2 regions of the Denitrificimonas halotolerans genome follow, and region 2 is predicted to be linked to the other one. Evidence: riboswitches for the same ligand, from Rfam matches in the RefSeq annotation. Region 2 holds a riboswitch; the other holds the start of a gene.

Region 1 (15,960 bases), on a different contig from region 2:
GGGCAGTCAAGGAGATGCTCACTCAATTGATAACGTATTTCGCCTGGCACCAAAGATCGATCAAGCTGCCCAGAAGCGACTAGGTCGATCAGCATTTGTGGATCACGTACAGCCTGATTAAGAACAAAGTCACTCAGTGTGCATACACGAATAAATTCTTGGTATCGGTTTTCTGACCACGCAGGGTTGGTAATTTGTTGTTCTTGCAGGGCTTGAGCCCATGCACGTTGCGCCTTTTGTTGTAATAGCAATAGGCTGGAAGGAAGAGATTCGAGTAACAAAGGGGTCATGCGCAATCCTGAACGTAGTCGTACCAAGGGTGTCTACAAAGATACCTGAAATTTCATAAAATAGAGTGTTCTCATATGACTTCGCCTAAAGGACTATAAGATAGTTGCTGACTCGCACGCTATTATGTAGTAAAACTACAGGAAGAAGAAAAAATAACATTAAGATGACTTTGCTGTGCCATGGGCTGACTGTTCACAAGACATGAAGCACATATAGGTCCATCATCAAATAGACCCTCAGTTTGGGAGCGAAACATGCACGATTTAGATCCGGTGGAAACACAAGAATGGCTGGATGCTTTGGAATCTGTCCAAGCGCATGAAGGTGAAGAACGCGTTCATTATCTTTTATCACGATTGGGTGAGTTAGCCAGTCGAGATGGCGTACGTCTACCACATGCCATTACAACGCCTTACCGTAATACAATCCCTGTGACTCACGAAGCACGTATGCCGGGTGATTTGTTTATGGAACGCCGCATCCGTTCGCTAGTGCGGTGGAATGCTTTAGCAATGGTTATGCGCGCTAACCAGTCTGATCCAGATTTAGGTGGTCATATTGCAACCTTTGCTTCCAGCGCGACTTTATATGACATTGGTTTTAACTATTTCTTTAAGGCACCGACCGAGGAGCACGGCGGTGACTTAATTTATTATCAGGGGCATGCGTCACCAGGTATTTATGCGCGCTCATTTTTAGAAGGGCGTTTAACCGAAGAGCAGCTTGATAGTTTCCGTCGTGAAACCGATGGTCAGGGTTTGTCATCTTATCCGCACCCATGGTTGATGCCTGATTATTGGCAGTTTCCTACGGTATCTATGGGCTTAGGTCCAATTCAGGCTATTTATCAAGCGCGCTTTATGAAGTACCTTGAGCACCGCGGGTTTATTCAGCCAGGTAAGCAAAAAGTTTGGTGTTTCTTAGGTGATGGTGAGACAGATGAGCCGGAATCCTTAGGTGCGATCTCCCTTGCGGGTCGTGAAAAACTGGACAACTTAATCTTTGTGATTAACTGTAACCTGCAGCGGCTTGATGGACCTGTACGTGGTAACGGTAAAATCATTCAGGAACTTGAGGGTAACTTCCGTGGCGCTGACTGGAATGTCATCAAAGTGCTTTGGGGTCGCCATTGGGATCCATTATTTGCAAAAGACACTGATGGTGTAATGCAGCGCCGTATGGACGAGGCTTTAGATGGTGACTATCAGAACTACAAAGCTAATGATGGTGCTTTCGTACGTAAAGACTTCTTCGGCACTGATCCACGTTTAGAAGCACTCGTTGAAGACTTAACCGATGATGAGATTTGGAAACTGAATCGAGGTGGCCATGATCCATTCAAGGTGTATGCAGCTTACCATGCAGCGGTAAATCATAAGGGGCAGCCGTCGGTAATCTTAGCTAAAACGATTAAAGGCTATGGTACTGGTACTGGAGAAGCGCAAAACATCGCTCACAATATTAAAAAAGTTGATTTGGAAAGCTTAAAAGGTTTCCGTGATCGCTTTGATATTCCTGTATCTGACGAGAACATTGAAAGTCTACCGCTTTACCGTCCGGCAGAAAACAGCCCAGAGATTCGTTATCTTAAAGAGCGTCGTGAGGCATTGGGTGGTTTTGTACCGCAGCGCCGAACTAAGAGCATGAGTATTCCAACACCGCCCTTGGAGACTTTAAAAACCATTTTAGATGGCAGTGGTGAGCGTGAAGTGTCCACCACCATGGTGTTTGTCAGAATTCTTGCACAATTACTCAAAGACAAAGATCTAGGTAGTCGTATCGTTCCAATCGTACCTGATGAGGCGCGTACTTTTGGGATGGAAGGTATGTTCCGCCAACTTGGTATTTACTCTGCGGTAGGGCAGCTTTATCAGCCGGTCGACCATGGCCAGGTGATGTACTACAAAGAAGAGAAAAAAGGTCAGATTCTAGAGGAGGGCATTACTGAGGCTGGTGCGATGTCAGCTTGGGTTGCGGCTGCTACGGCTTACAGTAACCACAACCAACCAATGTTACCCTTCTACGCGTTCTACTCCATGTTTGGTTTCCAGCGCATTGGTGACTTAGCTTGGGCTGCCGGTGATATTCGTGCTAGAGGTTTCTTAATGGGTGGAACTGCAGGCCGTACAACTTTGAACGGTGAAGGTCTGCAGCACCAAGATGGTCACAGTCATATTTTGGCTGGCACTATTCCTAACTGCCACTCTTATGATCCTGCCTATGGTTATGAAATGGCGGTGATTATCCGTGAGGGTGTACGTCAAATGCTGGAGTTACAGCAGGATCGCTACTACTACATCACTATGATGAATGAAGCGTATCAGCAGCCTGCGATGCCTGATCGTGAAGGTATCGAAGAGGATATTATTCGCGGTATGTACCTGCTCGAAGAGGACAAACGCAGCAGTGATTTGCATGTCCAGTTGTTAGGTAGCGGTACGATTTTGTTGGAAGTACGTGAAGCAGCTAAAATTCTTCGTGATGAGTTTGGTATTGGCGCGGATATTTGGAGTGTCACGAGCTTTAACGAATTACGTCGTGACTGCTTAGACGTAGAGCGCTGGAATCGCTTACATCCGCGTGAAGAGATGCGTTTGTCACACATTGAAACATGCTTACAAGACCGACGTGGTCCAGTAGTTGCTTCAACTGACTATATGAAACTCTATGCAGATCAAGTACGTCAGTGGGTGCCGCAAGAGCAGTATAAAGTATTGGGTACAGATGGTTTTGGTCGCAGTGATTCACGTAAGAAGTTACGTCACTTCTTTGAAGTGGATCGTTACTGGGTTGTCTTAGCAGCACTAGAAGGACTGGTTGCCCAAGGGCAGCTGGATGCACAAGTGATGATTGATGCCATGGAAAAATTTGGTATTGATGCAAATAAGCCTAATCCACTGGACTGCTGAGGAGAGCGACGATGAGTGAATTAATTCGCGTACCCGACATCGGTACAGGTGAAGGTGAAGTCATTGAAATCTTTGTCAAAGTAGGCGACCGCATTGAAGCGGAGCAAAGCCTACTGACATTAGAATCAGACAAAGCCAGTATGGAAATTCCTGCGCCTAAAGCAGGAGTGATTAAAAGCTTGGCGGTTAAGTTGGGTGACCGGCTGAAAGAAGGGGATGACCTGCTTGAGTTGGAAGTGGAGGATGCTGAGCCAGCCATTGAAACTCCAGCTGAACCTGAGCCCGCAGAGCAGAAAACAGCAGCCCCAGCAGCACCGTTGCCAAGCGTGGCTGAAGTGGCTGCAGAAAATGTGATTGAAGAGATACATGTGCCAGATATTGGCTCAGCAGGTAAAGCACGTGTTATTGAAGTGTTGGTCGCTGTTGGTGATGAGATTAGCGAAGACCAATCATTGATCACTTTAGAGTCAGACAAAGCCAGTATGGAAATTCCTTCGCCAGTTAACGGTGAAGTGGTAGAGGTTCTGGTGCGTTTGGATGCTGAAGTGGGCACTGGAGACTTAATTTTTAAAGTTAAAGTTGCACAAAACGCGCCTGTTGCGGCCTCTGTTGTTGCAGAACAAGAGTCCACAAAACCTGAGCCGGCACCGGCAAAACCAAGTCCAGCAGTATCTGTTGCGCCTGAGTCAGCGCCAGTGGGTAAGAAGCGTAAAAAAACCAGCACTGCCCATGCGGGCCCAGCCGTACGTAAATTAGCGCGTGAGTTCGGAGTGGACTTAGGCTTGGTGACAGGTACTGGGCCGCATAAGCGCGTGATGAAAGAAGATCTTCACGCTTATGTCCAAGCAGTATTGAATAAGCAAGCCAACGGTACGCTTGAGCAGGGCAGCGGTATTCCGGCTGTGCCAGAAGTGGACTTCTCACGCTTTGGTGAAATTGAAGAAGTACCTATGACGCGTTTACAGCAAGTAGGTGCTATGAACTTGCATCGTAGTTGGCTCAACGTGCCACATGTGACCCAGTTTGAGTCGGCAGATATTACTGAGCTGGAGGCGTTCCGTGTCGGGCAAAAAGGGGTTGCTGAAAAGGCCGGTGTTAAACTGACGATTTTGCCATTTTTATTAAAGGCCTGTGCACATCTGTTGCAGGAAATGCCAGACTTTAATAGCTCGTTAGCACCTAGTGGCAAAGCATTGATTCGCAAGAAGTATGTGCATCTAGGTTTTGCTGTTGATACACCCGACGGTTTGCTTGTTCCTGTAATTCGAGATGTTGATCAGAAGAGCCTATTGCAATTGGCCGGAGAAGCTGCGGAACTGGCTGACAAGGCGCGTAATAAAAAATTACGTGCTGAAGATATGCAAGGTGCTTGTTTTACTATTTCTAGTTTGGGGCATATTGGTGGTACTGGCTTTACGCCGATTGTGAATACACCTGAGGTGGCTATTTTAGGTGTATCCCGCGCTACCATGCAGCCGGTTTGGAATGGTGAAAGCTTTGATCCACGCTTAATGTTGCCGTTGTCCTTATCTTACGATCACCGTGCGATTAATGGTGCAGCTGCAGCACAGTTCACGCGACGACTTAGTGAATTGCTAGCAGAAATACGCGGTTTACTTCTGTAAAACCGATTATCCCAATTAACACCCCGCTCAGGCATATTGCTTGGCGGGGTGTTTTTTATTGTTGAGTGAAGTTTAATTGACGCCAAGCTTCGTAGACAGCAATAGCCACAGTATTAGATAGGTTCAGACTGCGTGAGCCTTCACGCATAGGCAAACGTAATCGTTGTTCTGGTGCTATGCTGTTGCGCACATCATCTGGCAGTCCGCGAGTTTCTGGGCCGAAAATAAAAGCATCACCATCTTGGTATGTAACTTCTGCATAATTACGTGAGCCTTTTGTGGTGAAAGCAAATAAGCGCGGTTGATTAAGGGCATCTAAGCACGCTTGCAAGTTCGCGTAGCGTTGTACATTGGCAAACTCTTGGTAGTCCATCCCCGCACGGCGTAGTCGTTTATCATCAAAGACAAAGCCTAAAGGTTCAATTAAATGTAGATTGCAACCGACATTAGCGCAAAGACGGATAATATTGCCGGTATTGGGTGGGATTTCTGGTTCAAAGAGGATGACGTGAAGCATGCTGAATCCTGATAAGAAAATAAACAACAATTCTACATTGGAATTGTTGTTTAAGAGACACTGAGCATACCTATCGTTAGGGTATTCATGAAGCACACCAGTCGGTGGTGGCGGTATGCTAAGGCTGCATACTAAGGGTTGGTGACTAAGCTTATCTATGTGGTTGTGTAAAAACATTTGGGCAAGTTGTGCTATTGCCTACAGGCTTACTATGAATACGAGGTTAAGGCTTTATAATCATTGTAATTTATCGAGGAGTAGAACATGGCGAACCTTTTACTTGAGCAGTTGACTGAAGAGATTAAAGCTAATGTGCGTATTGCATTGGCAGAAGATATAGGCTCTGGTGATATTACTGCGCAGCTGATTCCTGCTGATCAGCAGGCCAGTGCCCGAGTGATTACTCGTGAGCCGGCAGTGATCAGTGGAGTCGCTTGGGTCAATGAAGTGTTTCGTCAAGTAGATAATAAGGTTAAGGTCAACTGGTTGGTGTCTGATGGCCAGCGTGTTGAGGCTAATGATGTGTTGTTTGAGCTCGAAGGGAAAGCGCGCTCCTTATTAAGTGGCGAGCGAGCAGCGTTAAACTTTTTACAGAGCTTATCGGCTGTAGCTACGCGTAGCCAGTACTTTGCCGACATGGTCGAAGGGACTGGGGTGAAATTGTTAGACACCCGTAAAACTTTGCCAGGTTTGCGCTTAGCACAAAAATACGCGGTGACGTGCGGTGGTTGCCATAACCACCGTATAGGTTTGTATGATGCATTTTTAATCAAAGAAAATCACATTGCTGCCTGTGGTGGTGTTGCAGCAACAGTGAAGGCTGCGCACCGTATTGCACCTGGTAAACCGGTTGAGGTGGAAGTGGAGAATCTTGACGAGTTGCGTGAAGCGCTGGCTGCTGGCGCAGATATTATCATGCTAGATGAGCTGAGTTTGGAGGATATGCGCACTGCAGTAAAGCTTGCAGCGTCCAAGGTAAAGTTGGAAGCTTCAGGCGGAGTCAATGAGCAAAGTATCCGTGCGATTGCTGAAACGGGTGTGGACTATATTTCGTTGGGTACTTTGACTAAAGATATTAAAGCCATCGATCTTTCGATGCGTTTAAGTCTTTAAGTATTATAGGTTTAAAAGGCTGCCCTGTTCTCTGCAGGGCAGTTTGATCTTTAGCGGCGCCGTAAATTCGCTTCAATAGCTTGATCTAAGTCAGGCGGCAAGAAATCTGTATCTGGATTGTAATCAGGATTTAAGTAAGTAGATAAGGCTTGCAAGTTGTCAGGGCTGAGAATGCCTGCGGTTTGCTGTAAACGAAGATTATTTAAGATGTAGTCATAGCGCGCATTGTTGTAATTACGTACTGCTGCATATAGATAGCGTTGTGCGTCTAACACATCAACAATATTGCGTGTGCCCACTTCATAACCAATTTGTGTGGCTTCTACTGCGCTTTGGCTAGAAATAATTGCTTGTTTGAGTGCTTGTACCTGCTCTACATCGGTATTCACCGCGCGATGAAAATTACGTGCATTTTGTACTGTTTGGCGGCGTAAGCTTTCACGCATTTGCTCAGTTTGATCTAAGCGGTAAACGCCTTCACGCACTTGGGAGCTAGTCATCCCCCCCGTGTACAATGGAATGTTGAGTTGAATGCCAATACTGCTTTGTTCTGCTTTGCCATTATAGAGTCTAGCATTTGGGCTGTTGACGAATCCTAGAGGATCATTGTCCCCTTTTTTATATTGAGCAATTGCATCAACCGTTGGGGCATGGCCCGACTTACGTTGTTTGACGCTATCTTGTGCTGCTTGTACTGCGTAGTTAATGGCTTGCAGTTGCAGATTCTGCTCGGTAGCTGTATTAACCCAAGCCGTGGCATCGTTAGGTTGTGGGGGGAGTACAGGTAAGCTGTGCTTCACACCTTCTAGCGCGGCGAAGTCCATATTGGTCAGGGTGTTTACTGCTTGAAAAGCATCACTGACCATGCGTTCAGCGACCATGCGGTTGGCGCGCGCAGCATCATATGCCGCTTGGGCTTGTAGTACATCAGTTTTGTCAGATAAACCAACATCGAAGCGCTCGCTGGCTAAATCATATTGACGTTTAAAAGCTTTCTCTTCCGCGCGACTTGCGGCTAAGTTGTCTTGAGCGCGCAGCACAGAGAAATACACTTCTGAACTTTGCAGAATTAAATGCTGTTCAATAGCAGACAATTCAAGAGCAGACTGTTTGTTGCTTGACTGAGCTGCTTGGAGTTGGTACCAGCGCTCTAGTCGAAATAAGGGTTGGCTGAGAGTTGCTTGATAAACTAGGCCGCTGCGTGAAGCGGCCGTGGAGCCCATAGATGTGTCAACTTTGCTTCGGCTGTTGGTGTTGCTAGCACCTGCACCTAATTGTGGTAGTAAGCCAGCACGCGCCTGTGGTACACGTTCGCTTTGCGCTAAGTAGTCGGCGCGTGCTGCCGCCAAGTCTGCATTGTTTTCAACAGCCAGTTGATAGACTTCAAGCAGGTTCACTTTGTTTTGAGTATTTGCTGCTGCATAGGCAGAGGTTGAACCCAAAACTGTAGCTATAACAAAAGTAAGCGACAGAAGACGCATCGTTAATATCCTAGATTGCATAAATATAAATAATTTTAAGGCTACGGCCAGTTATTGAGCGGGTCAAGCAGGTCGTTATGAAAGAAAATAATATATGCTTATAGAGTAACACTGACTTTAGTTTACTTGCAGTTTAGATGAAGTGCTGAGTAGACTGCCTATTGATTCTTGTCGGGGTGCTCTGCAGAGAGCTGAGATCGGTTAATCCGGGTCCCGTTGAACCTGATCGAGTTAATACTCGCGTAGGAAACAAGATAAGCTTGCCGTAAGGTAGGCCTGCCTATGTCCGCTGGTTCCCCCGACGCTTTTATTGTGTTTTTTGGAGAACCAAACGCATGACGCACACCGCTTCAGAGTACCTCAGTAATACAGCCCAAGTAGATCAGCAGTCGATCCAACCTTTTCCCAATTCGCGTAAAGTTTATGTGCAAGGGTCACGCCCTGATATTCGGGTGCCGATGCGTGAAATCAGCTTAACTCCGACCCATACCGATGAGGGCCTTGAACAGCATGCGCCAGTATTAGTGTATGACACCTCAGGACCTTACACCGACCCCAGTATTAGTATTGATGTACGTAAAGGTTTGCCTGCAGTACGCAGTGCATGGATTGAAGAGCGCAATGACACTGAGCTGCTGTCTGGACTCAGTTCTGAGTATGGTCAAGAGCGTTTAAATGATCCTGAATTAACTAAAATGCGTTTTGCTGAGATTCGGAATCCTCGACGTGCTAAAGCAGGTAAAAATGTTACGCAAATGCACTATGCGCGTCAGGGCATCATTACCCCGGAAATGGAGTTTGTAGCAATTCGAGAGAATATGAAGCTTGAAAAGGCACGTGAAGCGGGATTGCTTGATAATCAGCATCCTGGGCAAAGCTTTGGGGCGAGTATTCCTAATGTTATTACGCCGGAGTTTGTTCGGTCAGAAATTGCTCGTGGTCGTGCCATTATTCCAGCCAACATCAATCATCCTGAGTTAGAACCCATGATTCTTGGGCGTAATTTTTTAGTGAAAATCAACGGTAATATTGGCAATAGCGCTTTGGGATCGTCCATTGAAGAAGAGGTTGCCAAGCTCACCTGGGGGATTCGATGGGGATCAGATACCATCATGGATTTGTCCACAGGTAAAAACATACATGAAACTCGTGAGTGGATTATTCGTAACTCGCCGGTTCCAGTTGGCACTGTACCAATTTATCAGGCCTTAGAAAAAGTTGATGGGATTGCGGAAAATTTAACCTGGGAAATTTTCCGAGACACCTTAATTGAGCAAGCAGAGCAGGGTGTGGATTATTTTACGATTCATGCCGGAGTATTGTTGCGCTATGTGCCACTGACCGCTAAACGTGTTACAGGAATTGTCTCCCGAGGTGGTTCTATTATGGCCAAGTGGTGTTTAGCGCATCATAAAGAGAACTTTCTTTATACGCACTTTGAAGAGATCTGCGAGATCATGAAAGCTTATGATGTGAGCTTTTCTTTAGGTGATGGTTTGCGTCCAGGGTCAGTAGCTGATGCCAATGATGCAGCGCAATTTGCTGAGTTGGAGACATTGGGGGAGTTGACGAAAATTGCTTGGAAACATGATGTGCAGTGTTTTATTGAGGGTCCAGGGCATGTGCCTATGCACTTAATTAAGGAAAATATGGACAAGCAACTGGAGTGTTGTGATGAGGCCCCTTTTTACACTTTAGGACCACTAACCACTGATATTGCACCAGGCTATGATCATATTACTTCAGGTATTGGTGCGGCGATGATTGCTTGGTATGGCTGTGCGATGTTGTGCTATGTCACACCTAAAGAGCACTTAGGTTTGCCGAATAAGGATGACGTGAAAACAGGAATTATCACTTATAAAATAGCTGCTCATGCTGCTGATTTAGCAAAGGGGCATCCAGGGGCTCAGTTGCGTGATGATGCTTTAAGCAAGGCGCGTTTTGAATTTCGTTGGGAGGATCAATTCAATTTAGGTTTAGATCCCGATACAGCGCGTGCATTCCATGATGAAACCTTGCCTAAAGAATCGGCTAAAGTAGCGCATTTTTGCTCTATGTGTGGCCCGAAATTCTGTTCTATGAAAATTACCCAGGAGGTACGTCAGTACGCGAAGGATAATGGTTTAACAGATGAGCAACGGGCTATTGAAGCAGGCTTTAAAGAGCAGGCCTCACGTTTTCGTGAAGAAGGGTCTATTATTTATAAGCAGGTTTAAACACTTAGAAGGTTATTAAGGTGGCCATAATGGCCACCTTTTTTATGAGAGGTATGTATGTTAAAGCGCGCAATGAACGGTGCTGATGATGTTGAAATTGAACGACGAGAGCGTTGTTTTCAAGGATTTTACCAGTTGGATCGTGTGGAATTAAAACATCGCTTATTTTCTGGGCAGATGGGGCCGCGTATTTGCCGTGAATTGTTTGTCCGACCTGATGCAGTTTGTGTTTTGCCATATGACCCTCAGACCGACTCAGTGGTGCTTGTTGAGCAGTTTCGTATCGGTGCGCTAGATAAAAGCGCGGAGCCTTGGTTGTTAGAAATTGTTGCTGGTTTAATTGATACCGATGAGATGCTGGAAGATGTTGCACGCCGAGAAGCCATTGAAGAAGCTAATTTAGAGCTGCACGAGTTGATTCCTGTTACGAGTTATTACCCATCACCTGGTGGATCAGACGAGCGTGTCTATCTATATGTGGGGCGTTGCTCAACTGAGGGTGTAGGTGGAGTGTTTGGTGTGCCGGAGGAAGGGGAGGATATTCGTGTACACGTCTGGCCGTTAGAAGATGCACTTGCTGCAGTACAAAATGGGCGTATTGATAATGCCGCAAGTATCATTGCCTTGCAGTGGTTAGCGTTGAATAAGCAACAGATTAGAGCAGACTGGCTGGCACTTTAATATGGGCTTGGCTGCATCCTAGTAGAGGCAGCCAAGGGTTTAGATTAGAGACCAGGTAAACGGCTGCGGATTTGTTTAATTAAATTATCTAAGGTAGCCGCATCGTGAGTGTCAACTCTGTAGCTTTGCGTAACTTCAGTAGGAGTGAGAGGTTCTAAATGTTGACGCTGTGCCAAAATGACTTCCTCTGTAGCATCTGAGGGGTCTAGGCCTTCTGCTTGGCGTTGCTTGAGCCAGATTGAAATCACTTCATCTGGCGCTTGGCAATCAAGAATCAAGAAAGGTGCACCTGTTTTCTCTGCAATTTTCCATGCATCTTGGCGTTGTTCTTCTTTCAGATAAGTGGCATCAATTACTACTGGAAATCCTGCAAGAAGTGCGGTTTCGGCAAGATCATGAAGGCGTTGATAGGTTGCTGCACTAGCATTTGGGTTATAGATCCCTCCGCCTAAGATATTTTGAGCACTGGCATCTTGCTCACCAAATAAACGCTTACGCTCAAAATCAGAACGAAAGCGTAAAGCGCCTAAAGCTTCTACTAAACGCATTGCTACGGTGCTTTTGCCTACGGCGGAAATGCCATGAGTAATAGCGAGTAGTCGTGAGGGAATGGCACTGTAGCTTTCCGCGAGGTTGGCGTAGCTACGATATTGACGAACAATTACAGCGCGTTGTACAGGGTCATCTTCTTGGTCTAGACGAAATAAGTTAACTTTGCCACGAACCATTGCACGGTAGGCTTTGTAAAAATTGATCAGCGGCATAGCTTGGTAGTCCCCTGTCAGCTCTAGCCACGTACTGACAAAGCGGCGAGACAAAGGTTTTAAACCGCGGTCTTCTAGGTCCATAGCCAAGAAGGCAGCATCTGATGCCACATCAATTAAACGGAAAGGTTCGTTAAACTCAATGCAGTCAAACAACATAACTTCGCCGTCTAACATGGTTGCATTACCTAGGTGAATATCACCATGACACTCACGAATGGAACCATTGTGGCGACGCTGTTCTAATAAAGGAAGTAAGCGAGTAAAGCTGTCTTCAGCCCAAGCTTCTAGCGCGTCCAACTGCTGTAGGTCTGCGGGCTCGTTAAGAAGTGGACGGATTTGCTCAAAGTTTTGACGAATAGGTGCCATAATTGCATGCGGATCACCTAGAGGGTGTTCTGCTGGAACTTGTGGGGCCTCATCGTGAAAACGAGCGATTTGTTTGGCTAGTGCGTCAATGTGCGTTTCACAAAGCTCGCCACGTTTTTGCATATCGCCTAAAAGCTGGGTTTGTGGAAATTGGCGCATTTTTACTGCGTATTCGATCGCTGGTCCGTCACCGTTGAGTTGAGGGGCATCAATGGAGCCAGTAATAGCAACGACTTCGAGATATAAACCGTCTGTTAAACGCTTGTTAAGGCGCACCTCTTCGCTGCAAAAGTGTTTACGGGCCTCAACATCGGTAAAATCTAAAAATCCAAAGTTAACGGACTTTTTGATTTTGTAGGCATAGGAGCCAGTTAAGATAACCCATGAGATATGTGTTTCGATAACCTGGAACTCTTCGACAGGATGCGGAAAGATCGCAGGGTTTTGTAAGGCGTCAATCAGGGCTTGAGTCACAGATAATCCTTGAGAGTAATAAAATAGTGGCTGCATTATGGCAACTGTTAGCCGCTCTGCAAACTATATCAACATGCATTTTTAACTGAAATAAAACAGGTGTAATGAGTCGCATGAGTAAGAAACGAAACGCTAAGCCAACTAAAAAGTCAGCAAAGCAGCATCATGCAAAAGCTTCTAGCCGTTGGTGGGGCTTATTTATTAAGCTTTTTATGATCGCGCTGGTTCTGCTTGGCGGCGTACTTATTTACCTTGATGCTATTGTGCAAGAGAAGTTTTCGGGTAAGCGTTGGACAGTTCCCGCTAAAGTTTATGCACGACCATTGGAGCTGTTTGCAGGCCAGAAACTGAGTAAAGATGACTTTTTAGTGGAGCTCAACGCTTTAGGTTATCGTACAGAACGAGCAGCTAATCGACCAGGAGGTATTTCGGTCAATGGTAATACGGTTGTTTTGCATACTCGTGGCTTCCAGTTTTATGAAGGGCCGGAGCCCGCTCGAGCTATGCAGGTCCGTTTTTCAGGTAACAGTATTGCTAGTCTAGCTCATGCCAATGGTCAACCCTTAGCTGTGGCACGACTTGAACCTCTGTTGGTAGGGGGGTTGTATCCGGCTCATCAAGAAGACCGTATTTTAATTCGCCTAGATCAAGTGCCGGAATTGTTGCCGAAAACTCTGTTGGCCGTTGAGGATCGCGAGTTTTATAAGCACCATGGTGTATCTCCTAAATCTATCGCACGAGCGATTTGGGTGAATACTACATCGGGTTCTGTACGCCAAGGGGGAAGTACATTAACTCAGCAGCTAGTGAAGAATTTCTTTTTAACGAACGAGCGTACGCTGACACGTAAAGCAACAGAAGCACTCATGGCGATTCTAGTAGAGCTGCATTACAGCAAGGAAGAAATTTTAGAAGCCTATTTAAATGAAGTATTTTTAGGTCAAGATGGCCAACGTGCAATTCATGGTTTTGGTTTGGCCAGTCAGTACTTTTTTAGTCAGCCATTGGCTGAACTGCAATTGCATCAGGTGGCTTTGTTGGTCGGAATGGTTAAGGGGCCGTCCTATTATAATCCGCGCCGCCACCCAGAGCGGGCTCTGCAGCGTCGTAATTTGGTGATTGATTTGCTTGTAGAGCAAGGTGTGGTTGATGCTGAGCAGGCAGAAACGGCTAAACAGCGTTCTTTAGGTATCACTAAACAAGGCACGTTAGCCAATACGACTTACCCGGGTTTTGTTGACTTGGTTAAGCGCCAGTTACGTGAGGATTATCGTGAGGAAGACTTGACCGAAGAGGGGTTGCGTATTTTCACCAGTTTTGATCCGATTTTGCAGCGCAAAGCTGAGGCGGCGCAGACTAAAACCTATAAGGAGCTTGCAGGCCGTCGAGGAATTAATGAAGTCGAGTCAGCAATGGTAGTGAGCAACCCTGAGACGGGTGAGGTATTGGCTTTATTGGGAAGTCGCTCACCGAGATATGCCGGCTTTAATCGTGCGCTCGATGCAGTACGCCCCATAGGCTCGCTGATTAAGCCTGCAATTTACTTAACGGCGTTAGAGCAACCCCAGCAATACTCGCTGACCCACTATATTCAAGATGCATCATTTGCGGTGAAAAGTCGTAGCGGTCAGGTTTGGCGGCCGCAAAACTACGATCGTAAAGAGCATGGCACAGTATTTTTGTATCAAGGCTTAGCACAGTCTTATAACTTGTCGACAGCGAAGCTTGGAATGGAGCTAGGAGTGCCGCGAGTTCTGCAAACCGTACGTAAATTGGGTGCGGAGCATGATTGGCCTGCTTATCCATCTATGTTGTTAGGCGCGGGTAGCTTAAGCCCTATCACCGTGACGGGAATGTATCAAACCATTGCTAACGGCGGGTTTAATACACCGCTTCGAGCAATTAGAGATGTTTTAACTGCAGATGGCGAGCCGCTAGGGCGTTATCAATACAGTGTTGAGCAGCGTTTTGATGGTGGTGCAATTTATTTAACTCAAGAAGCGATGCGACGAGCAATGACCGAAGGAACAGGACGTTCTGCATATAATCGTTTGCCTTCGTCTATGGTTGTTGCAGGTAAAACAGGTACCAGTAATGATTTGCGTGATAGTTGGTTTGCAGGTTTCGGTCAAGATCTGTTGGCTGTAGTTTGGATGGGGCGTGATGATAATGGGCAAACTTCATTGACTGGTGCTAGTGGGGCTTTGCGGCTATGGGCAAACTTTATGCAGCAAGCGCAACCCAGCTCTTTAAATAGAACGCCACCCAGTAATGTCGTGATGGCTTGGGTCAATGCTTATTCGGGGGAGGGTAGTGCGCAGGGCTGTCCAGGTGCAGTTCAAATGCCTTATATTCGTGGTAGCGAGCCGTTGCCAGGGGAGTCTTGTGACGAGCCTGAGAGCTTTGATCCAAATAAGCAGCTGCCTGCACCTGTTGAATCGGTCAAAAGTTGGATTCGCAGTTGGCTAAATTAATTTTAACGAGGATTCAATGTGAAGAAACAAGCAACAGTATTAGTAGTGCTAGCAGTTTTGTTAACGGGGTGTGCGACAGGTACTCAGCAGCGGTCAATACCCATTGTGGAACGAGGTGGTCCGCTGACCCCTGGGGTGATGCGCGATAGCCAAGCACGTCAGGCTCAGTTTCCGCAGTCAGAGCGAATTGAGGCTGAAATAGTGACTCAAAATGAGGTTGAAACTGTACGTACTTATGCAGTGCCTCATGCGCCTATAGGTGGGATTACGGTGAGCAGTCCAGAGAATGCTGTTCCCACTTATGAGGACGCGACGAATCCGATTTCAAATACCGGTGCTGATATGTCACGTACCCCCATTGGAGGGCAAACGAGTCTTGCGGCTGATGAGCAGTTGGCTGGGCCTGTATTAGCGCTGTTGACCACTGCAAAGCAGCAGCAGGGTGGCGGTGACCTCAATAGTGCCGCTTCAAGTCTTGAGCGAGCGCAACGCATAGCTCCGCGTGAGCCGCAGGTTTTTTACCGCCTTGCTGAAGTACGATTAGAACAAGGTGATGCAGCTCAGGCGGAGCAATTAGCTCAGCAGGGCTTGCGTTATAGTGATGGACGTCCAACGCTGCAGGCTGGTTTGTGGGAGTTAATTGCAAAAGCAAGGGCACAGCAGGGTAATCATACCGGTGCGCAAGAGGCACAGCGACGAGCAAGGGTTCATTTATAATGGCTAGGCAGAGTAAAGTTCGCGTATTAGAGCTGCTTTCTGAGTTGGAAGCAGAGTTACAAGCATTGGGGTGGTGGGAAGCGCAGGCTCCGAGTAAGTTGGCTTTACAAAGCCAACAGCCATTCTGTGTGGATACGTTGGAGTTTTCGCAGTGGCTGCAGTGGGTTCTTATACCTCGTATGCATAGTTTAGCCATGTCTGAAGATGCATTGCCGAGTCAGTGTGCTATTTATGAAATGGCTGAGGTAGTCTATCGCGAGCAGTTAGCTGTGGTAGCGAACTTGTTACGCTGTTTAAAACATATTGATACTACCGTTGTCGCTTCA
Region 2 (15,960 bases):
TTAAATGATTTAGCCCAACGCAGCAAGCCTTTTGCTGAGCAAGATTTAACTGAACTCAAAGCTTTTGCTACCGAACTCGGTGTAAACGATTTAAATAGTTGGGATCTAGGTTATTACAGTGAGAAACTCCGTGAGCAGCGCTATAACATCAGTGAAGAAGCCTTACGCGCATACTTTCCAATCGACAAAGTACTCAGTGGCTTATTTAGCATTGTAGAAAAACTGTATGGCATTCAAATCACAGAGTTGAGTGACTTTGATAGCTGGCATCCTGATGTACGTCTGTTTGAAATCAGCGAAAATGGCCAACCTGTTGGTCGCTTCTTTTTTGACCTATACGCACGCTCACACAAACGTGGTGGTGCCTGGATGGACGGCGCACGCGATCAGTATCGCGACTCCACCGGCACTTTGATAAAGCCTATTGCTTACTTAGTTTGTAACTTCACCCCAGCCAGTCAAGATAAGCCTGCATTACTCACCCACGACGAAGTCACTACTTTATTTCACGAATTTGGCCATGGTTTACACCACATGCTTACCCGTATCGAATATGCTGGAGCATCCGGTATCAATGGTGTTGCGTGGGATGCGGTCGAATTACCCAGTCAATTTATGGAAAACTGGTGCTGGGAACCTGAAGGTTTGGCCTTGATTTCTGGTCATTATGAAAGCCAAGAAGTACTTCCCAAAGAACTACTGGACAAAATGCTCGCTGCACGTAACTTTCAGTCAGGCCTTATGATGGTGCGTCAACTGGAGTTTTCATTATTCGACTTTGAATTGCATTGCAATCACAGTGATGGCCGCAAAGTACTAGATGTTTTAGACAGCGTACGTGAACGGGTAGCAGTCATGGTACCCCCTCGTTGGAACCGTTTCGCAAACAGCTTTGCCCATATTTTTGCAGGCGGTTATGCAGCTGGCTATTACAGCTATAAGTGGGCCGAAGTATTGTCCGCTGATGCCTTCTCACGCTTCGAAGAGGAAGGTGTACTCAATCCAACCACAGGCCGCGCATTCCGTGACTCAATCCTGGCCAAAGGCGGCTCACAGTCACCTATGCAGCTCTTTGTTGAGTTCCGTGGCCGTGAACCTGAGATTGATGCTTTACTGCGTCACAGCGGTTTAAGCAGCGAGCATGCAGCCTAATCAAAGAGATAATTATGACAACACCAAGTAAAAGTGAAATTAAAAAACGCTTTATCGCCGGCGCCGTATGTCCAGCATGCCAAGCAATGGATGGCATTCGCATGTGGGAAGTTGAAGATATACCACACCGAGACTGTGTTCACTGCGGCTATAGCGATACTCTAAATGCTGACGGCAATGTAGTACCTAATGAGATACCAACGCGGGTCAATACCAGCGCTTTACACACCAATAAAATTCAGAAGGGTCAAGCACTGCAATTTTTTCCCAATCCAAAGCTGAAAAAATAACAGCTTAAACCCAATAAAAAACGGCCTATAAGGCCGTTTTTTATTGGTTATGACTGTTTTATTCTTTTGCTTTTTTAACAAAAGGCTCTGGTAATGGAGTTTCGGCTGTAGAAGGTGGCAGTAGCGGCATAGTAAAGCTTGGTTGCTCACCTGTTAAGCTTTTCAAAAAGGCAGTAATTTGACTTATTTGCTCACTTTCCAGCTTACGTCCTAACTGCAAACGCGCCATAACATCCACTGCTTCTTCCAACTGCCAATAAGCACCATCGTGGAAATAGGGATAGGTCAGTTCAACGTTACGCAATGTCGGTACTTTAAACTTAAAGCGATCAGTGTCCTCACCGGTTAAACCGGCAACACCTTCAGCTGGGTTATTGGTCTTATAGTCTTCAAATAAGCCCATCTTTTGGAAAGTATTAGCACCTACCGCAGGGCCGCTGTGACATGCAGTACAACCTACCTCTTTAAATAATTGGTAACCCGCTTTTTGCTCAGCAGTAATAGCCTCTGTATCACCTTTTAACCACTGATCAAAAGGCGAATTAGGCGTTACTAGTGTTTTTTCAAACTCAGCAATTGCATTCGTTACTTCATTGATAGTGATTTTATCGACGTTATAGACATTTTTAAATGATTGCACATACTGCGGAATCGAGCTCACTACATCTACAGCTAACTCATGGGTAAATCCCATCTCCAAAGGGTTTTCAATGGGGCCACCTGCTTGCTCTTGTAAGTCTGCAACGCGGCCGTCCCAAAACTGAGCAATGTTGTAACTCGAATTCAAAACCGTTGGTGAGTTAATCGGCCCTTCTTGCCAATTATGACCAATAGAAGTCGGCAAGTTATCGCTGCCACCCATACTCAAGTTGTGGCAAGAGTTGCACGAGATAAATCCAGACTTAGATAAGCGTGGGTCAAAAAATAATTGCTTGCCCAATTCCACTTTAGCTGCATCGGTCACCTCATACGGCTCAATAGGCTGAATTGGTTCATTTGGTTTTGGGGCTGCAATAGCAGTTGCGCTCATACTTATAGCAAGCGCTAATAATGATAATTTACGCACTAGGCTTCCTCTCCTAAGTATCAATATCTACTTTTCATTAACCTACCCCAAAAGGCCTGCATCCATTCTGACCTGAATCAAAACATAACAGTTTTAAGCAAATGAATACTGGAAACCAACCACCTTTACTCAGCCCAACGCTGCTCTAATCGTGGTAATAGCCCTGATAAGTCGTAACCTGCATTTTTTGCCGCGACCAATACTGCCGAAGGTGTTAGACGATGTGCTTCACTGAGTGCCCACAAGCTGCATGAGCGTGTACCTGAACGACAAAATGCTAAAACAGGCCCCTTTACTCCAGTTAAAAGCTGAGCAAAATCACTGACATTTTCATCTGTCAGCTGCCCTGAAATGATAGGTAAATAATGATACTGTAAACCTGCAATACCTGCTGCTTCAGCCATTTGCACACTGCTCGGCTGTTCTTCAGCCTCAGCATCAGGTCGATTATTGATTACAGTAACAAAACCCGCAGCAGCTATAGACGCCATATCTTCTGGCTGTATTTGCCCAGTAACTGAGATAAAGGGTGTGATGTATTTGATAGATTCCATCGAGCGTTTCTCCAAAGTTACAAGGCATTAAGAGGGATTTTTAAATAGCGTACACCGTTATCTTCTGCGGGTGGAAAGGCTCCAGCTCGCATATTGACTTGCACGGACGGTAAAATCAAAGTTGGCATCGATAAGGTTGCATCACGCTCAGTACGTAATCTAACAAACTCTTCAGCACTCACGCCTTCATGCACATGAATATTATGCATTCGTTGCTCACCGATGGTAGTTTCGTGACAATGCTCTTCACGTCCTATTGCCTTATAATCATGGCATAAGAACACTCGGGTATTATCTGGCAACTCAAACAAACGTTGAATAGATTGATACAGAGTGCGCGCATCGCCACCAGGGAAGTCACAACGCGCAGTACCATAATCAGGCATAAACAGTGTGTCGCCAACAAAAACTGCATCGCCAATCATATAACTTAAACATGCTGGAGTATGTCCTGGAGTATGAATCACCTCAACACTGAGTTTGCCAAATCGTAAAATATCACCATCATACAATAAGTTATCAAATTGACTGCCATCAGTGGCAAACCCCGCCTCAACATTAAAGATCTCACCAAACACTCGCTGTACCGTCGTAATATTGGCGCCAATAGCCAAACGCCCGCCTAGCTGCTCTTTTAAATAAGGAGCGGCAGAAAGATGGTCTGCGTGTACATGCGTTTCCAATAACCACTCAACTTTTAGTTGCTGTTCACGAACAAAGTGAATAATAGTATTAGCACTTTCTGTATTCGTCCGTCCCGAAGCAGGATCATAGTCAAGAACAGAGTCAATAATTACACAAGCCTGAGACGCAGGATCACTTACCACATAAGTGTAGGTGTAGGTGATGGGGTCGAAAAAAGCAGTGACTACAGCTTGCATGATATCTCCTTACAGGGTTAAAAATTAACTCATCCAAAGAACAAAATATCTTAATATACAGCCCTAAAATGCATGCGAAATAAAAAGGCACCCTAGGGCGCCTTTTTTGAAACCAATTACTTTTTCGGACAGCCTTTACCACCACAGGTGCTTACACCTAGAATACTGTACAAAGGGCAAGTTCCTAAAGCTCCCGTCAAAATTGGAATCAGACCAACCCAGCCCCACCAACCAATAATGTCGAACAGAGCTAAAACAACCAATATCAAGCCCACAATAATGCGCAAGCTACGCTCAATTGAACCTATATTATTTTTCATAATTTCACCTTCTGCTCATTGCTCTTATCAACAAAGTAGCATACAAAATGATAAATTATTAATAATATAACGCTCTTGCGCAGTGCATGCAACTTACTGATCAGTCTCACAGTAAAGTACATGTAGCGTTTCAATCACAGCTAAAGCATGTGAACTGCTAATGCTGTAATAAATTTGTCGACCATCACGACGTGTATCGACTAAACCTTCGCGACGTAAAACGCCCAATTGCTGTGACAAAGTTGGCTGCACAATTTGCAGACACTCTTCCAGCTCACCAACGTTCATTTCCCCTTGTACCAACTGACATAGCAATAACAGTCGATCGGGATTGCCTAGAGCTTTTAATAGCTGCCCTGCGGCACCTGCATTACGACGCAGTTGTTCAACATCGATCACAACAGCTGAATTATTCATAGACCATACCCTAAGCAAAATTAGAGCAGCCAGCGTTTCACTGATATAAATTTATATCAACAAGGTGCAACCACTGCACTGCTTATTAACCGTTAATATTAATTGACAATATAAGAAGTAAGGAATTCTGAATACTCAGACTCCCAACAGCTCATAGCAACAATACTTAAAGGAATTAAATATTTTGCCATACAGATATTTGAAGCCTACTTGATATAGATCAATTTTTTTATTTGCTCTTTTCTGGTACAAGAAGAGCCCAAGTCAACCCCCAAAATAAAGCACCGGCACCCAACCAAAAAGCTCCTTGTAAGCTTCCATTAGCAGCTAACCATTGCGCTGTAAGCCAAGGCCCAGCCAACTGGGTAAAACCATATAAAGCAACCAATGCAGCCGACAAACGTGGCCCTTGATGAGGATGCAAAGTTCGAGCTAAACGCTGCGTTAGCAACACGGCACCTAAAAAAGTACCACCAATTAAAAGTGCGCAAATCACAACTCCCCACGCACTCGGCAATAGCAATACCGCCAAAACACTGAGCAACTGTAAAATATAATTGAATCTTAACGCTAATGCGTCACCAAGCAATGCCCCCAACTTATTCCATATCCATGGTGCTGGTAGAGTTGCTAAAGCAACTAACAACCAACTTCCATTCACCAAAAAACTATCAGGTGCTAGCTCAATACTGGCCAACATCGGCAAGAAAGTCATGGGTAAGATATAGCCTAAACCCGCTCCCGCATATGACAGAAATAAAGGCGTACTTGCTCGATCAAATAAGCGCATGGATGGTGCAGTAATATCAGTGGACAGAGCTTTTTCAAGTGGCTCAGGTATATCTAAGCCCCTAAGCTGACACCACCCCCACCAGGCTAAAGGTACGCTGAGGACAAATGCGGGCCACCAGCGCTCAGGGCCGTCTAGCCACTGTGCCGGAATCGCCACTAGCGCACTAGATACCACTAAGCCAAAACCCACACCTAAATAAACTAAACCACTGGCTGTCGCACGACCGTGACGTGCCAACCATTCCAAAATAAATGAAGGTGCTTGAACAAAAACCAATCCATTAGTAATGCCATTAATCAAACGTAAAACAGACAGCGCCTCCACTGTTTCTGCTTGAGTTTGCAATAAGGTACTCAAAACATTAATGGCTAAAGCCCAAGGTAATATTTTACGAATCTGCGCAACGCGATGCCAACGCATCGCTAATAATGCGCCAATCAAATAACCTAAGTAGTTCCAACTGGCAATATCAGCGCCCTGCTTTAAGCTCAAAACCCCGTCTTTCACCAACCAAGGCAATAACGGGGTATAAATAAAGCGCCCTAAAGTATGTACGACCAGTAGCACTAAAGCACCGGCAATAATCACCCGCAATAGTTCTGGAGTTTTCTGAGTCATAAGCCTTATTCTTATTTTAAAAATCTTAGTTTGCAGTGCTTTGATTCGCTCCGCTTTAAGACGTTAGTCGGCCTGTAAATCAGAGTTAAAGTATCTTTATGCTGAAAACCATCCCGTACATTAGCTATGTTTCATAACATTTAGGTAATGCTATTTTACTCCAACTAATATCCCCGTCTTACCAGCGAGAATTACGCTAACTGCGCTAAATCTATTCAACTCTGTGTCTGCGCAAGATACTCTAAAAACGGCTCACGCCAAGGTGCTTGCTTTGGCAGCGCAACAAAAAACGGGTTTAAGTAACCGACTTGTGCAGCATAGGTCAACACTTGACCTTGTAAGTTTAAAACCTCGCCGCCAGCGCCCTCTAATACAGCTTGTGCGGCAGCAGTATCCCATTGAGAGGTTGGAGCCAAACGCGGATAAAAATCTGCAGCACCTTCGGCCATCTGGCAAAATTTGAGTGAACTTCCGACATTAACAAGCTGCAGCGCTGGTACATTATGCGCCAAGTGATCGAGTAGAGCTTCCTGCGCTGGACTCGTATGACGGCGACTGGCCACCACCACTAATTCATCGTATGACGCCCTACGCATATGTAGATGACGTGTATTACCATCTTTATCACGGCAATATGCACCAAAGGCAGCACCCCCATAATAAATCTCACCAGTAACAGGCACTCCCACCACACCAAAAACCACATTTCCTTGCTCGATCAACGCCACATTAACAGTATATTCAGCGGTACCACTGATAAATTCTTTGGTGCCGTCTAGTGGATCCACTAGCCACCAACGCTGCCACTGCTGACGCTCTGCCAATGGGATCTCACAATCCTCCTCTGACAAAACAAAAATATTCGCATCCAACTCAGACAAGCCCGCCGCCAACACTCGATGCGCAGCCATATCGGCTGCAGTTACTGGGGAGTCATCCTCTTTAATATCCACTGCAACATCTGCTTGCCAATAAGCCAAAGTAGCTTGTCCAGCTGCGTCCACTAACGCCAAGACAGGCTCAACTAAAGGGTGCATCATGCTTTTAATTCTCCACGCTGCAAGAGTAAATCACGTACGACATACATAGCAGCTAATGCACGGCCTTCAGAAAACTGTGGATGTTCTAATAGTCCTAACAAGTTCCGTATGCTCGTTGTTTCAACCCGCATAGGCTCAGGCTCATCCCCTTCTAAACGTGATGGATATAAGTCACGTGCCAACACCACATGAATACGTTGGCTCATATACCCTGGTGATAGACTTAATTCGGTAATCAGTTCCAATGAGCGCGCAGCAAGGCCTGCTTCCTCTTGTAACTCTCGATTGGCTGCTTGCAGAGCATCCTCGCCAGGATCAATTAAACCTTTCGGCAGTGATAACTCATAAGACTCAGTCCCTGCGCAGTACTCTTCAACTAATACGACATGTTCTTCATCGTGCATTGCGACAATCATGACTGCACCTAAACCACCGGCCTTACCACGCAAACGCTCGTAAGTGCGCTCTACACCATTGCTAAAACGCAGTTGTAATTGCTCAACACGAAAAATACGACTACGCGCCACTTCTTCAGTGGACAAAATGACTGGCTTATCTCGCATAACAAAACTCCAAATACTTATACGGGTATCATAGCGCGCTTGAACACACAGTTTTAGAGAGAATGAGCGATGCCGCAGCTACCGTGGGACAAAATTGATACCGTTTTATTAGATATGGACGGTACTTTACTGGACTTACACTTCGACAATGTCTTTTGGCTCGATTATATGCCGCAATATTATGCAGATAAAAACGGTATCTCGCGCGCAGCTGCTGATGCCTATATCAGACCACTACTGGCTTCTTATACTGGCCAGATTCAATGGTACTGTGTCGATTTTTGGACTGAAAAACTCGAGTTACCTATTCGTCAAATGAAACAAAATACTGCGCATTTAATCAACTTACGCGCAAATTCTGATCAGTTTTTACAGGCACTGCAAAAAGCCGGTAAACGCTGTATTTTAATCACCAATGCCCATCGCGCCTCTTTAGACATCAAACTTAAAAAAGTTCATTTAGAGCCATTCCTAGACGTCATCATTAGCTCGCACGACTACGGCTACCCAAAAGAAGACCAACGTTTTTGGGAGTGTTTAAGCCAAGCAGTGGACTTCCAGCCTGAACGCAGTTTATTTATTGATGACAGCCTTCCTGTGCTGCGAAGTGCTCAGCGCTATGGCATTGGTTATTTACGTGCAGTATTGCAGCCCGATAGCCAAGGACCAGAGAAAGATTGTGCAGAATTTACTCCATCCATGGACTTGAATGATCTTGTCAGTGACTTACCTTCAACGCACTAATAAGGTCCAACTGAAGCAAGCTAGACCCAAATATTGGTTGAGTCTAGTTTGCTTAAAAGCCAAACAAGTATTCTGATTTTAAAACACCATTTAATTGACCAAAATCTAAAGCAAGTTGTATTTCACCTTCCGCATACGGCCCTAAGACATAGGGTGGGTAACTAAAGGTGATACCGTGTTCATGGAAAAAAAAGTTATCAGTCAACAGTACTTCAGCTTGTTCCTCTACACTATTCCCAATCCAACTTTGCGCATAATCAGGATATTCATATCGATAGACCTCTCGCAGCATACCTACCAAGGTGTAATGCACACTGTCTTCCAAAATATCCGCTAATAGCAATTGCTTCTTATCTTTTAAGTCATATAAAAAATACCGCGTCCCATGCATACCATGAGCTCCGCCACTGTACATATAAGAGAACTGCTTAAAACTGGCTAAATGGTACCGCTGAGCAATAAACCTTAAGCTGTCAGAATGCTCATAGGCAATAAAAGCCGAAGCATCCTCTCCACGCACCTCTGCAATATCATCAATACTAGATTTCAGCCAGTCTGTACTTTGCTGCTGTAACAATTTTATGTGCGCATCCAATTCCATCACATCGCTTACTTCAGTCAAATGCAGCTTTGCCAACAACTGTTGATCCAACCAAGCAAGGCCAGTGATTTCTGCCTGAAGTTTGATTTCTGCACAAGAGGAATTTTCTGATTCATCAAAACATTGATGTAACTCTGAAACCTCCACAATCTTAGGTGCAATCAATGGCACCTTCTGTTCAACATCTACTGCCGCCAGCACTCCTAACGACACACTGCTCAATAAAGCACCACTGATCATTCTCTGTATAAGTCTTTGCATCACATGACATCTCTTTTCTGCAGAACAATACCGCACAATTAATGATTAATAATGATTAGGACGGGCCAAGCCTAAATGTTCGCGCAAAGTACTGCCTTCATACTCAGTACGAAATAAACCACGACGTTGCAGCTCGGGAATCACTTGCTCAACAAAATCCTCAATGCCTTCAGGTAACGATGGTGGCATTAAATTAAAGCCATCGGCTCCCTCATTGCGAAACCATTTTTCCATCTTATCAGCAATGTGTTCAGGAGTACCTACCATGGTGCAATGACCGCCACCTGCTGCTAAACGGCCTAGTAACTGACGTACTGTGGGGCTTTCTGTCTCAATAATGCGCAAAATAGTGCTGTAACGTCCTTGTGGACCTTTAAACTCAGATAATGGAGGCAATTGAGGAACAGGCGCATCCAACTCCCAAGTCATACAGTCCTGCTCCGTAAACACACTCAACTGACGTAAAGAAGCGTCCACTGGCAACAACTCATCCAACTCACGTTGTTTCGCCCGCGCCTCTTCCTCTGTTGCAGCTACATAGGTCACTAAACCAGGCATAATCGGCACCTCAGCGTTACGTCCAGAAGCTTTCACCCGCTGCTTAATGTCTCGATAATAACTTTGAGCAGCAGGTAAATCGTAAGCTACCGCATAAATCGCTTCGGCACATTGCGCCGCCAAAGTACGGCCTTGTTCCGAAGCACCTGCTTGAAAAAGTACTGGATGTCCTTGCACTGGGCGCGGGATATTCAATGGCCCATCCACTAAAAAGAACTCTCCCTCATGGTTAATCGGCTGTACTTTATCTGGGTTAGCATAATGTCCCTGGCGATCAAACTCTACAGCATCATCTTGCCAAGAATCCCACAACCCTAACACTGTTTTGACAAATTCTTCTGCACGACGATAACGCTCAGCATGAGGTGGCATCGTTTGATAGCCATGGTTACGCGCTTCCACATCAAACATCGAAGTAACCACATTCCAACCAATCCGGCCTTTACTGATATGGTCTAACGATGCAACCAAACGCGCCGCATGAAATGGCGTGTAAAAAGTACTGGAGACCGTACTGATAAACCCGATTTTTTCTGTAGCACGACTCATTGCAGCTACAGCAGTCAGCGGTTCTAAAAACCAAGGACTCCCATCAGAAACATTCCCCACCGAAGCACCATCTGCAAAAAATACCGCATCTAGCTTGCCACGCTCAGCAATTTGCGCTAAACGCTCGTAGTAAGCGATATCACCCAATTGCTCAACCATAGAGTCAGGATGGCGCCAAGCCGCTTTATGATGACCACAACCCATAATAAACAAATTAATATGCATCATGCGTTGCTGTTTTTGTTCAGTACTCATCAGTTTTTCACCAAGCCACCATCAACAATGAGGTTCTGCCCTGTAACCGCACGCGCCCAAGGCGAAGCAAAAAATAAAATAGCATCGGCAAACTCTGCTGGAGTAGTAACACGACGCAGCGGTGTATTCTGTGCAATGTATTCAAATACAGCCTCAGGAGTTGCAGCAGAAGCATCTGTGGTACGCAATAAACCACCAGATACCATATTCACCGTTACATTATCGGGACCCAGATCTTGAGATAAAGTACGAGTCAATGACAACAAGGCAGCCTTACCTGCGGTGTAATCATGATAAGGCACCACAGGGTTTTGAAATAAATTAGTGCCGATATTCACAATACGACCAAAACCAGCTTCGCGCATACCCGCCAAGGCAGCTTGCGTTGTATTGAGCGCACCACCAACCACACCCTCAAACTGCTGATTTAAATGTGCAAGAGTTAAAGCTTCAACACTTGGCCGTGCGTCACCATTAAAAGAAAAACTGGGTAAAGCATTGTTGATCACGGTGGTGACTGGCATACCAAAATGCTCACGTGCCCGCATAAACATCGCTTGTACCGCTTCTTTGTCGGTGACATCCGCTTGAATCGCTAACAGCTGATCTGGCGCTTCGTTGGCCAATTTTTGTGCTGCCTCAGCACTGTTGCAATAATTGATCACTACTCGTGCACCTTCACGCAAAAAGGCACGCACCAAATGCGCCCCTAAACCACGTGCTGCACCAGTAATCAGCACCAGCTGTTGATCAAGACGGGTAAAATTTTGCATTAGACACCTCAAAAAAGAGGCGAAGGTATGTATAGACAGACTGGAACTTAACCTGCGACAGACATCCCTTCGCCAGTATGAACTGGATCAGGTTCAACGGGTATACTCTCAGCCCCAAAAGAAGGACACCCCGTGCCGAGCGAAAACCATAGCACACATCCCCTATGAAACTATAGACAGCGACACCGAGCAGCACAGGGAGTAACAGATAAAATTGACAATCACCCACAAGCTTTTTAGTCTGTATGCCATCCAAGGGGCGCCACATCACGGCTGAGACTCTGCAACTGCGCAGTAACCCTTTGAACCTGATCTGGGTAATGCCAGCGAAGGGATGGAGAATGCTAATCATAGCCTTGCCTTTGCGCACCTTTCATTTCTTTGCTGTCGTACCTGTTCTACGCCACAGAGGCGTATATACGAATGCCGAATGGCAAGGAAACCACCCATGTTAAGTACTTCAACTGCTGTAGTGTGGCTCACTGCATTCGCCATACTTTTTGCTGTTCCGGGCTTGCTCTACGCACGCCAAGCGCAAGATAAGCTGGATGACTTTCTAGTTGCCCGTAACAGCCAAAACAGCACCGCAACACTGCTCACCTTATTAGCTACCACCTTGGGCACTTGGATTTTATTTGGTCCAGCGCAAGCCGCAACGTGGGGTGGGATTGGCGCTGTGACTGGTTATGCACTAGGAGCTTTGGTACCCCGCTTAATCATGATTCCTCTAGGCAATCGCATTCGCACCTTGATGCCTGAAGGTCATGCCTTGACTGAGTTTGTCCTAGGCCGATACGGACGTGTCATGTATGCTTTCGTACTGATCATTATGATGTTCTATATGTTTATCAGCCTCACTGCTGGGCTCACCGCGATTGCTAAAATGGTGTCATTACTGGCCCCAGTGCCTTTGTGGCTGACCGCTAGCATTGTTATGGCAGCAACTCTGCTCTATACCCTCTACGGTGGTTTGCGTGTCACTATTTTTACCGACCGCTTACAGATGCTAGTTATCATTCCATTTTTAATTGTACTCGTTTCTTTTGGCTGGCACGCCACTGGGGGGATCGCTCCTGCGCTACAAGGTCTACAAGATAAAGCCCCACAGCTCTTAAATCCTTGGGACCTCAACGGCCTAAAATCTGGCCTTACATTCTTTATCGCCGTGGTTCTCACTGGGCTCTTTTACCAAGGCACTTGGCAACGTGTTTTCGCCGCACGCAATAATAAAGTCATTCGTAACGGCTTTATTCTTAGTGGTGCACTCAGTTTCCCCATTATTTTTATTATGGGCTTATTTGGCTTAGCCTTTGTCGGTTTAGGCTTACCTGGAGACGGCTCAGTCGCGTTATTTAGTGTCCTATTAGCAGATGCTCCAACTTGGTTTGCTATTGGCCTGTTACCCTTTGGCTTGGCCTTAATCATGAGCAGTGCCGACTCTACTATTAGTGGTCTTTCCAGTATTTTCGTAGTGGATATGCACCGTTTATTACCGCAACTCAGTGGACAAAAACTGCTCTTAATTTCACGCTGGCTGATTATTTTATTGTCTGTACCTGTCTTACTCGTCGCTGCGCAGGGTTATAGCATTCTGTACTTATTTTTATTAGCAGACTTACTCTGCTGTGCTGCAGCTTTCCCTGTGTTCTTTGGTTTCTATAGCGAGCGCTACCAAAGCTATAACGCTGTGCTGAGCACTTTAGCTGGATTAATCGCAGGCCTGTTGGTGTTCCCAGCGCCAGGGGAACCAACCACCTACTTATTGGAATCTTTCCTTTTAGCCTCCTTGGTGCCCGTCATTATTTCGCTGATTTTGCTGCTATTGCCAAGCAGTAGTCGCTTTGACTTCTCTGCATTGGCTAAGCGAGTACGACACTTACAAGGCTAAAAGTCCACTGCAATCTAAACGCTAACATATGTCGGTGCTTAGATTGCAGTGCATATTAAACACTGATTCACACTTTTGGATCAGCTGTAGGGGCATCTGTTGTTGCTTGTGCCACCACATGCGCACCGGCTCGACGCCCAGAGAAGAAACAATCTGCAGCAGACAAACCACTGATATACAAATGCGATGGTAAACCCAAAGCTGCGCGACCAGCAGCATATAAACCCTGTATAGGACTGCCATCTTCTCGCAGGACTTCCCCTGTATCTTCATCCACTATCAAGCCTCCCACAGTCATCGTCGATAGCGGTAAAAGTTTGCTTTTCGCCCCAACATCAATGGCATAAAACGGCCCATCCACAATGCTATGCATGTCACTTTGATCTTTACCAAAAGGGTCATCCTGCCAACCCGCCGCAGTGTGGTTATAACGCTTTACTGTCTCACGTAAAGTATGTGGATCAAAGCCGCACTTTGCGGCTAACTGATCCAAAGTCCGCGCTTTCTTAGCAAAGAGTAAAGCCAATTTCCCCGGCTGCCGTTGAAACGGCAACATGTCATCTTTACGTAATTGTTGTTGAGCTTTACGGTACAGGTTTTTATCTAAAATCAACCACCCCACACCTTGCTGCTCTTCACCGAGTACCTGCCCTACAGCAGCACCATACAACGCCTCGTTAACATAACGCTCCCCCTGAGCATTCACCAACATTCCCGCAGAAAATGCTTGTGGCGGATTCAAAAAGCGCCAACTGCTGATGCGCTGTAAGCGATCCACAGCTCCACCGACACTCTGACCTAAGCGAATCCCACTACCGTTATCGCCCGGAGCCCCCATCGCCATACTAGCACTATAGCCAGGCGCATAATGCTGCACCATAGGACGGTTCTGAATAAAACCACCGGTACTCAGACACACTCCATGACGGGCACGAATACGACGAACAATGCTATGTGCAGACTTTATTTCATCAGCCCGCTTCCAATAACGTTCAGCAATACCATTCGTAATATTAAAACCTGGAAAACTGCTCGGCAGCATCATTTGCCACTTGGTCGCCAACGCCATCAACCTACGGCACCGCTCAGCTTCAGGGCCAGGCGGTAGCTGTACCACACTAACACCGAGTACAGTCCCCTTATCATCCAAAATGAGCCGCCGTACTTCAGTTTGCGCCATAAAACGAACGCCTTTACGAGAAGCACTTTTACGCAGCGGATCAGTCAAGTGTTTACCAAAGCCAATGGCTGCATTCGTTGGTGGACACCAAGCCTTATGGCCACGCGCTGCTGGTTTCGCAACCGCAGCATAAGCAGGCGCTAACGAACTATCTGCATGATAAAGATAATAACCTTGCGGTGGATAAGACGTTTTAGCCCGAAACAGTGTGCTGTCAAAACGCACTCCATGATCCACTAGCCAATCAATCATTGCGGGGCTTTGCTCACAAAACCGACGCAAAGTAGAATCTTTGATCACTCCTTGGGTTTCAAGCTGCAAATATTTATACATTTCTTCTGCATCATCAACGACCCCCGCTTCTTGCTGCACACTGGTACCACCGCCAGCATACACAACCCCTCCATTCATAGCTGTAGAGCCACCACCATCAAAAAGATCTAATGCTAAAACTTCTAAGCCACCTTCTACCGCCTCCAAGGCTGCAGCCATTCCAGCGCCGCCATACCCTACTACAACAAAATCAGCACCATCATCCCACACTATACTGTCAGCCTGAGCAATAATTTCAGGCCTCTGCACTGATGAAAACCATACATCTGAATCAGGGTCAAATTTATTCATCACAGAAGCTCCTCCAAAGTTTTTATTGTTATCTTGCATTGACGGCAACCACTATTTTTAAATCAATTGAGCAAGTCACAGCACAAACATAATATTCCACTTGATTTAAACTAAACGCAACGTTTAGTTTATTCAAATAAAACTTTGGAACACAACACAATGGACAAGCAAGCATCGACAATGAACAAAACTAAAAAAGCGCCAACTCGCCGAGGCGGACGGCCTTCGCTTAAACAAGCAGCAGATATTCAAGTACGCATTTTAGACGCAGCTGAAGAACATTTTTTACAAGATGGATTTAGCGCCACAAGCATCGAAGCCATCGCTAAACAAGCAAGCACCTCTAAAGCAACGGTGTACGCGCGCTTTAACAATAAAGAAGCTTTATTTATTGCAGTCAGTAATCGAGTGTTGAGCACACATTTTGCGCCCATAGTGCTCGACTCAGGAAGTTTGCAAGAGCGCCTAAAAGACTTGGCCTTACACATGCTTGATGCACTGCTTGATCCCAAAACTTTACGGATGTATAACATCATCGTGGCTGAGTCGGAGCGTTTCCCAGAACTGGCCCGCCTCAGTGATGAAAAATCTGCTTTTGCAGGCCAACAACTCCTGGAAACCCTACTCGCAGAAGAACAGGCTAAGGGAAATCTTACCAGTCATGCACTTGCTCCACTCTCTCAATTGTTTATCGCTTCTGTTGTATTAGAACCACTACGCTTAGTAAGTCTAGGCCTGCGTTCATTTGATCAAACTGCTCGTCAACAATGGGTTGACCTTGTGGTGGATGTTTTTTTAAACGGATGTCAGCAACAGCCCACAGCATAAGCTGA

The links. Region 2 has a riboswitch for thiamine pyrophosphate ahead of TOI97_RS02240 (3-oxoacyl-ACP reductase). Riboswitches for the same ligand answer to the same signal wherever they lie in the genome.
Region 1: it holds a riboswitch for thiamine pyrophosphate, as region 2 does, so the genes downstream of both, thiC (phosphomethylpyrimidine synthase ThiC) here and TOI97_RS02240 (3-oxoacyl-ACP reductase) in region 2, are expected to answer to the same signal.

The regions. Positions count from the first base shown of each region.
Region 1 covers NZ_JAXIVU010000026.1:4,963-20,922, reverse strand. Annotated here, with positions in the region: gene glnE (bifunctional [glutamate--ammonia ligase]-adenylyl-L-tyrosine phosphorylase/[glutamate--ammonia-ligase] adenylyltransferase) at 1-290, opposite strand, end outside; gene aceE (pyruvate dehydrogenase (acetyl-transferring), homodimeric type) at 546-3,200, shown strand; gene aceF (dihydrolipoyllysine-residue acetyltransferase) at 3,212-4,825, shown strand; gene trmL (tRNA (uridine(34)/cytosine(34)/5-carboxymethylaminomethyluridine(34)-2'-O)-methyltransferase TrmL) at 4,881-5,342, opposite strand; gene nadC (carboxylating nicotinate-nucleotide diphosphorylase) at 5,607-6,455, shown strand; gene TOI97_RS12345 (TolC family outer membrane protein) at 6,506-7,936, opposite strand; TPP riboswitch at 8,099-8,202, shown strand; gene thiC (phosphomethylpyrimidine synthase ThiC) at 8,272-10,155, shown strand; gene TOI97_RS12335 (NUDIX domain-containing protein) at 10,213-10,836, shown strand; gene TOI97_RS12330 (bifunctional aminoglycoside phosphotransferase/ATP-binding protein) at 10,881-12,443, opposite strand; gene mrcB (penicillin-binding protein 1B) at 12,557-14,917, shown strand; gene TOI97_RS12320 (tetratricopeptide repeat protein) at 14,936-15,634, shown strand; gene TOI97_RS12315 (YqcC family protein) at 15,634-15,960, shown strand, end outside.
Region 2 covers NZ_JAXIVU010000002.1:78,396-94,355, reverse strand. Annotated here, with positions in the region: gene prlC (oligopeptidase A) at 1-1,152, shown strand, start outside; gene TOI97_RS02300 (YheV family putative zinc ribbon protein) at 1,167-1,442, shown strand; gene TOI97_RS02295 (cytochrome-c peroxidase) at 1,501-2,508, opposite strand; gene TOI97_RS02290 (TIGR01244 family sulfur transferase) at 2,634-3,062, opposite strand; gene TOI97_RS02285 (MBL fold metallo-hydrolase) at 3,080-3,943, opposite strand; gene TOI97_RS02280 (YgaP family membrane protein) at 4,060-4,263, opposite strand; gene TOI97_RS02275 (ArsR/SmtB family transcription factor) at 4,357-4,680, opposite strand; gene TOI97_RS02270 (YbfB/YjiJ family MFS transporter) at 4,910-6,091, opposite strand; gene cysQ (3'(2'),5'-bisphosphate nucleotidase CysQ) at 6,307-7,131, opposite strand; gene nudE (ADP compounds hydrolase NudE) at 7,128-7,694, opposite strand; gene yrfG (GMP/IMP nucleotidase) at 7,764-8,438, shown strand; gene TOI97_RS02250 (DUF3298 and DUF4163 domain-containing protein) at 8,491-9,300, opposite strand; gene TOI97_RS02245 (LLM class flavin-dependent oxidoreductase) at 9,346-10,662, opposite strand; gene TOI97_RS02240 (3-oxoacyl-ACP reductase) at 10,662-11,435, opposite strand; TPP riboswitch at 11,483-11,578, opposite strand; TPP riboswitch at 11,681-11,787, shown strand; gene TOI97_RS02235 (sodium:solute symporter family transporter) at 11,884-13,323, shown strand; gene TOI97_RS02230 (FAD-binding protein) at 13,391-15,127, opposite strand; gene TOI97_RS02225 (TetR/AcrR family transcriptional regulator) at 15,287-15,955, shown strand.